3 regions of the Streptomyces sp. CY-1 genome follow, and region 1 is predicted to be linked to each of the others. Evidence: riboswitches for the same ligand, from Rfam matches in the RefSeq annotation. Region 1 holds a riboswitch; each other region holds the start of a gene.

Region 1 (2,257 bases):
ACCGTCGCCCCCGTCAGGCCCCGGCCATCATCGTCGCGGCGGGGGTCACGGGAGCGAGCATCGCGCTGCCCCTCTTCGGGGCGTCCGGCGCACAGGCCGCCCAGACCGCCACCTGGGATCAGGTCGCCGAGTGCGAGAGCGGCGGGATGTGGAGCGCCAACGAGGGCAACGGCTTCTACGGCGGACTCCAGCTCACCCTCGACATGTGGAAGGACTACGGCGGCACGCGGTACGCCCCGCGTCCCGACCTGGCCAGCCGCTCCCAGCAGATATCCGTCGCCCAGTCGATCCTCGGCGACCGTGGCCCCGACGCCTGGCCGAGCTGTGCGCTGGGCGCCGGGCTCACCGACGGCTCCGGGGCCCCCGATGTGAACCCCGGTGACACGGCCGGCCCGGACCAGGGGGCCGGCCGGGGCGAGGCGGGGGACCGGGAGCGGGACGGCGCCTCCTCGCAGGACTCGGACCGTTCGGGGACGTCCGACAGCGCCGGTAAGCCGGATTCGTCCGGATCGACCGGTAAGCCGGAGGCCCCCCACACCTCCAAGTCCCCCGACGGACTGGACGGCTCGGCCTCGGACACCCCGACGTCGGACGGCTCGGCCTCGGACGACCCGGCCTCGGATGACCCGCACGACTCGGCGTCCGACGGTTCGAAGGGGTCCTCGGCGGATCCCTCCGCCGACCCCTCGCCCTCCGGCCGCCACCGCGGCACCCCGGACGCCGGGAAGCGGGCCGAGGACGGCGATTCGGCGGACGGACAGCCCTCCGGCCGCCACGCCTCGCGCGGCGCCGCGGACCGCGACCGGAGCCCCGCGGCCGACGATTACACTGTTCGCCCCGGTGACAACCTGTCAGGCATCGCCGAGGACCGGAATGTGTCCCGAGGTTGGGAAGGGCTCTACGAGAGCAACGAGGACCTCATCGGAACCGACCCCGACCTGATCATCCCTGGTCAGCGACTTGACCTCACCATCAGGGAGCAGTGATTCGGGGGGAATTGCCCGATCTGGTTCCGGTGAGACATACATCTCGTCACAATTTCCGGGGCGCACCTCGTGTCCGATCTCTCCTCACCCGGCCCTACCTGCGCCGATGTGGGCCGAGTGAGATCAATTACAGCCTCATTCGCTGCCATTGGGGTGTTTGAACGTTCTCGGGAGGTGTGTTTAACGTCTTTCCGCTCGCCACCGCGGGCACCGTCGATCGTCACGCCGAATCCTGCCGGCGGTCGGGGGGAATCCGACGCGTCAGCGCCGAAGGCAGGAGCGGGGGACCCAAGGTAGGTGCCGAGTGGCCTGTGGACACGGGCTCGTCGGCTAGGGGTGAAGCCGGGAGCGATCCTCGATCGCGACCGGCCGGGCAACTCACGTCCGAACCCGACAGCTCACCTCGTAGGCGTCGGTGAGGAAACGAACCAACGATGCTGAAGTCCAACGGGAAGCACCGCCGTCCCTCCAAGGCCACCCGTATCGCCGCGCTCACCGGTCTCGCCGGTGCCGCCGTGGCGGCCCCCCTCATCGGTGCGACCTCCGCCTCCGCGGCCACCACCTCCCAGTGGGACCAGGTCGCGCAGTGCGAGGCCGGTGGCAACTGGTCGATCAACACCGGCAACGGCTACTACGGCGGCCTCCAGTTCTCGAGCTCCACGTGGGCCGCGTACGGCGGCACCGCCTATGCGCCCACCGCGGACAAGGCCAGCAAGAGCCAGCAGATCCAGATAGCCGAGAAGGTCCTCGGCAGCCAGGGCAAGGGCGCCTGGCCGGTCTGCGGCAAGGGTCTGACCTCCGGCGGCAGCCCGTCCGCGCCCTCCGCCCCCTCCGCGCCGTCCGGTTCGCAGGGCCAGCCCTCGGCCTCCACCAAGTCGACCCCGGCCGCCCAGCCCGCCCAGCCGAAGGCCCAGCCGCACTCCGCGCCCGAGCGCGCCACGCGTGAGCAGCCCCGTGGCCCGATCAAGAAGGGTGACGGCGAGTACAAGGTCAAGTCCGGCGACACCCTCGGCAAGATCGCCAAGGAGCACCACGTCAAGGGCGGCTGGAAGAAGCTCTTCAAGCTGAACGACGACATCGTGGAGAAGGCCGACCTGATCTACCCGGGCCAGAAGCTGCACCTCGGCTGAGCCACGGTGCGCACCTGAGCGACGAGCCCCGGTCGGGCGTGCCGCCCCCATGGCGCGCCCCACCGGGGCTTCCTCATTGCCCAATTCGCCAGAAATCTTGATATGTGATTCGGAATCCGGCTTTTTGTGTCACGCCCCTGT
Region 2 (2,257 bases), 170 kb from region 1:
ACATGCGCACGGGCGAGGCCAAGAAGTACTGGAGCCTGCTGAAGAACGGCGACGACGTGTACGTCTACGGGCGCAAGCCCGGCACGTGAGCGGCACCCGCGCCGATGACATGACGATGCCGCTGCCCGGGGCCCCGGCCCCGGGCAGCGGCACACCAGGGGCCCGCACGGCCCCGTGTCCTTCACCCCGCGTCCTTCACACGGCCCGCGTGCCCTACGCGGGCCGCACGCTCCCGTAGATCGGCATCTCGGTGATCGGCGCCTTCTTCACCACATCGCCCGGCTTCGGCGCGTGGATCATCATCCCGTCGCCGATGTAGAGGCCGACATGGCTGATGTCGTCGTAGAAGAAGACCAGATCGCCCGGCTGGAGTTCGGACGTCGAGACGCGCGTACCGACCTTCACCTGGTCCCAGGTGGTGCGCGGCAGCGAGATCCCGGCCGACTTCCAGGCCGCCTGCGTCAGCCCTGAGCAGTCGAAGGAGCTGGGGCCGGTGGCGCCCCAGACATACGGCTTGCCGAGCTGCGACTTCGCGAAGGCGATGGCCTGGGCCGCCTTGGAGCTGTTGGCCGGGGCCGAGGGCGTCGTCGAACCGGAGCCGCTGTCTCCGTTCTGCTGCTCCCGCTGTTCCTGCTGCTTCTTGCGCGCGGCCTCCTGGCGCTGCTTCTCGGCGAGCGCGGCCGCCTTACGGCGGGCCTCTTCCGCCTTCTTCTTCTCGATCGCCGCCAGTCGCGCCTTCTCCTTGGCGGTCAGATTCGCCAGCAGCCGCCGGGCCTCGGTCAGCTTGTCCTGGACGGTCTTCTTCTGGGTCTTGAGCTGCTTCTGCGACGCGGTCAGCGAGGCGAGGCTCTCGCCGGCCTTACCGCGCTCCTTGGCGGCGCTCGCCTGCTGCTTCTGGAAGTCGTCGACGGCCTGCTTCTGCCGACCGGTCAGCCGGTCGATCAGATGCGACTGGTCGAAGACGTCCTGCGGATCGTTGGAGAACAGCAGCGTCGCGGCCGAGCGGGCCATTCCGCCGTCGCGGTACTGGGCGGTGGCGTAGGCGCCGAGCGTGCGCCGCGCCTCGTTGAGCTTCTCGGTGCGCTGGGCGACGGAGTCCAGCAGCTTGTCGACCTTGGCGCGCTGCTGATCGGCGCGCTCCTTGGCGGCGTTGTAGCGCTGGGTGGCGCTCTCCGCCTGGTGGTAGAGGGTGTCGACCTTCTCCTTGACCTTGTCGATCGACTGGGTGGCCGGCTTGGGGTCGTCGCCCGGCGCGGCGTTGGCCGTCTGGGAGAGGAGGGTGACGGATGCGAGGGCGGCCGTGGTGAACCCGACGGCCGTACGGCGGCCGTGGCCGGTGAGCGGGGCCGGTATCCGGCTCCGCGGCTTGCGGTGCGACGCCAACGGAGGCGCTCCTTCCGTGGACCGCCTACCGGGTTAGCTGTCGGGTTCGGGCGGTACGGAAGGTTGCCCTACGGCCGTGTCCGGGCGGCACTTGTGTGCCACGCCGCTTCGGGCCGATTCACCCCGGTGTCGCGTTGTCGGGTCCCCGGCTCCGGGCGCCTCACGGCGGTACCGGACTCGGCGGAGGCCGCCCGTGCCGACGTGGTTCGCCGACGGATCTTCCGGGCCGCCTGACGCAGGACGGTAGCCAACACGTGGGGCTCCTGTGAAGACTGGTGGCCGTTTTGCCCGAAACCGTTTCGTGATGTTCGGGCACCGGCTGTCAGTGGGGCGGCCTAGACTCGGGGAGCGATGAGCAGCCTCTTTGACGACAGCTTCCTGGCGGACCTCGGGCCTCCTTCGAACGAGGAGCCACCGCCGCCGCCCGAGGATTCGGCGCACCCCGGCCCCGATGGCGCCGAGGACGTGCCGCATCACCTCTTCAGCGGCGGCTTCGACGCGCCCGTGCCCCGGGAGGCGCACTATCGGGACGGCGCGGCGCGGCCCGTCGTGGACCCGTCCGCCCTGCTCGAGGGGTTGAACGAGCAGCAGAGAGCCGCCGTGGAGCACACCGGCTCGCCACTGCTGATCGTCGCGGGCGCCGGCTCCGGCAAGACCCGGGTGCTCACCCACCGCATCGCCTATCTGCTCGGCGCCCGCGGCACGCACCCCGGCCAGATCCTCGCCATCACCTTCACCAACAAGGCGGCGGGCGAGATGAAGGAGCGGGTGGAGGAGCTCGTCGGCCCGCGGGCGAACGCCATGTGGGTCTCCACCTTCCACAGCGCCTGCGTCCGCATCCTGCGCCGCGAATCCAAGAAGCTCGGCTTCACCT
Region 3 (2,257 bases), 1.2 Mb from region 1:
CGGGAGGCGGCGGAGCAGGAGACGACCCTGGAGGCGCTCGTGGGCCGCCTGGAGCGGGCGCTTCAGCGCGAGGGCGCCCGGCGGGCCGACCTGGAGGTGTTCGAGGGGTTCACGACGGCGGTGGTGGCCGAAATTCCGCGCGGCGACTCCACTCTGCGGCTGATCAATCGCGGCCATCCGGCGCCGCTGCTGATGGAGGAGGACGGCGCGGTGCGCGCCCTGGAGCCGGAGGCGTCGGCGCTGCCGGTGGGGATGGGGGAGTTGGCGGGGTGGCCGGACCGGGTGATGGAGCTGGGGTTCGCGGAGGGGGAGACGCTGCTGCTGTTCACGGACGGGGTGACGGAGGCCCGGGACCGCGACGGCGAGTTCTACGACCCGGAGCAGCGGCTGCGCGGCCGTCGCTTCGCCGATCCGCAGGAGCTGCTGGACGCGTTGGTGGCCGATGTCGAGCGCCATACGGACGGCGGGACATCGGACGACATGGCGCTGCTCGCGGTCCGCCGGACCGCGGCCCGTGGGAACGGACGGGGGAACGGGCAGGGCGACGGTGATGCGAACCGCACGGGCCATACGGGGGAGGCCGACCCCCCACACCGTCCGTAGCCGACCGGGTCCATACGGTGCGTAGTCGACCGAGCCCCCTCCGCATAACAATTGCTGCACGATCGGTCCGCATGCGTTTTTACGAACCCTTGGCCAGTGCGTTGACTCGCCCTTATTTGTCCCTTCTTGAGCGCTAAGTTCATGCCAAAGGTGCGCGGATTCCTCAGAACAGCTTGGAATCACATCGCGCTCTCTATTAACGTTCGATAACGCAGCGCGGTCGTCACAACCGTCGCAAGGGCGGCACCGTGCGCCGTCGCCGAATCCCGTACGCACACTGGCAGTACCGCACCACCAGCAGCACCAAGGGAACCGGGGAACCAACACCTTGGGGTGAATCGGGTCGAACGTGACCCGTAGGAGACCTTCCTGCTCCGAACCCGTCAGCTAACCCGGTAGGCGAGAAGGAAGGAAAGGAGTGCGCCTCCGTGGCGTCCAATAGGTCTGCCCTGGACGAGGCCCCGTATCGCACACGGGGAGGCGGTTTGGGGACCGCCACCGCCTACGGCCCCGGCTTCGATGCCGGCGGCGGGATGAGCTCCGGGGACGGCCACTTCGCCCCCGACGATCGGTACCTGGACGCGGATGGGGACGCGTTCGAGGGCCCGGGTGCCGGATTCGAGACCGAGCCCTGGGAGGAGTGGAACCCCACCGAGGAGTCCATCGCTCCCGTACGCGGCCGGCACCGCGTGGCCAAGCAGCGCGGCGGGACCATGGCGCGCAGCGGCGCCGTCCTCGGGGTCGGTGTGATCGCGGCGGTCGGTGCGGGCGGTATGGCCAGCGCCAAGGACCGTCCCAAGCCGCCCATTTCGATGCCGGATCTCGGCCATGTCGCCGATGAGGTCAAGGCCAGCCTGCCCGCCGCCAAGGACCTGCCCGGTATCGGCTCCTGGGCGTCGGACGACAGCAGTGACCCGCAGACGGCCGCCGCCCCCCTCTCCGAGGCCGGGCTGACCAGCGCGGACGAGCAGCGCGGCACCACCGACGCGGGCGAGGCGCTGCGCGCCCGCATCCTCCAGCAGGCCGAGAACCAGCAGAACGCGGCGGACGAGGACAACCGCACCGCCGCGGCGAAGGCCGCCGCGAAGAAGGCGTCCGACCAGGCCGCGGAGGTGGCCGCCCAGCGGAAGGCCAAGGCCGAGGCGGAGAAGAAGGCCGCCGAGCAGCGGGCGAAGGAGGCGGCCGAGAAGAAGGCCGCGGCCGAGCGCCAGGCCAGGCTCGCCGCCGCGTACACCCTCCCCGTCGGCTCGTACACCCTGACCGCGAGTTTCGGCCAAGCGGGCGACATCTGGTCGGCCGACCACACCGGCCAGGACTTCGCCGCCCCGACCGGCACCCCGGCCAAGGCGGTGCACGGCGGCACCATCACCCAGGCGGGCTGGGCCGGTTCGTACGGCTACCGCATCGTGCTGACCCTCAGCGACGGCACCGAGATCTGGTACTGCCACCTGTCGTCGATGGTCGTCACCTCGGGCAAGGTGACGGCGGGCGACGTCATCGGCCGCGTCGGCGCCACCGGCAATGTGACCGGCCCGCACCTCCACCTCGAGGTCCGGCCGGGCGGCGGCTCGCCGATCGACCCGATGCCCTGGCTGCGCCAGCACGGGATGAATCCCTGATACGCCGGCGGCTCTGGCGCTCTCTCCCCCCTTGA

Evidence for each region. A riboswitch is a leader RNA that binds a small molecule or an ion and turns the genes downstream of it on or off. The one in region 1 is predicted to bind cyclic di-AMP.
Region 2: it holds a riboswitch for cyclic di-AMP, as region 1 does, so the genes downstream of both, ACK1X7_RS28995 (C40 family peptidase) here and ACK1X7_RS29770 (transglycosylase family protein) in region 1, are expected to answer to the same signal.
Region 3: it holds a riboswitch for cyclic di-AMP, as region 1 does, so the genes downstream of both, ACK1X7_RS24495 (M23 family metallopeptidase) here and ACK1X7_RS29770 (transglycosylase family protein) in region 1, are expected to answer to the same signal.

Annotation. Positions count from the first base shown of each region.
Region 1 covers NZ_CP178393.1:6,908,366-6,910,622, forward strand. The annotation lists gene ACK1X7_RS29765 (transglycosylase family protein) at 1-986, shown strand, start outside; cyclic di-AMP (ydaO/yuaA leader) riboswitch at 1,242-1,413, shown strand; gene ACK1X7_RS29770 (transglycosylase family protein) at 1,421-2,116, shown strand.
Region 2 covers NZ_CP178393.1:6,738,148-6,740,404, forward strand. The annotation lists gene ACK1X7_RS28990 (L,D-transpeptidase) at 1-89, shown strand, start outside; gene ACK1X7_RS28995 (C40 family peptidase) at 214-1,383, opposite strand; cyclic di-AMP (ydaO/yuaA leader) riboswitch at 1,391-1,561, opposite strand; gene pcrA (DNA helicase PcrA) at 1,735-2,257, shown strand, end outside.
Region 3 covers NZ_CP178393.1:5,704,987-5,707,243, reverse strand. The annotation lists gene ACK1X7_RS24500 (PP2C family protein-serine/threonine phosphatase) at 1-603, shown strand, start outside; cyclic di-AMP (ydaO/yuaA leader) riboswitch at 886-1,020, shown strand; gene ACK1X7_RS24495 (M23 family metallopeptidase) at 1,032-2,222, shown strand.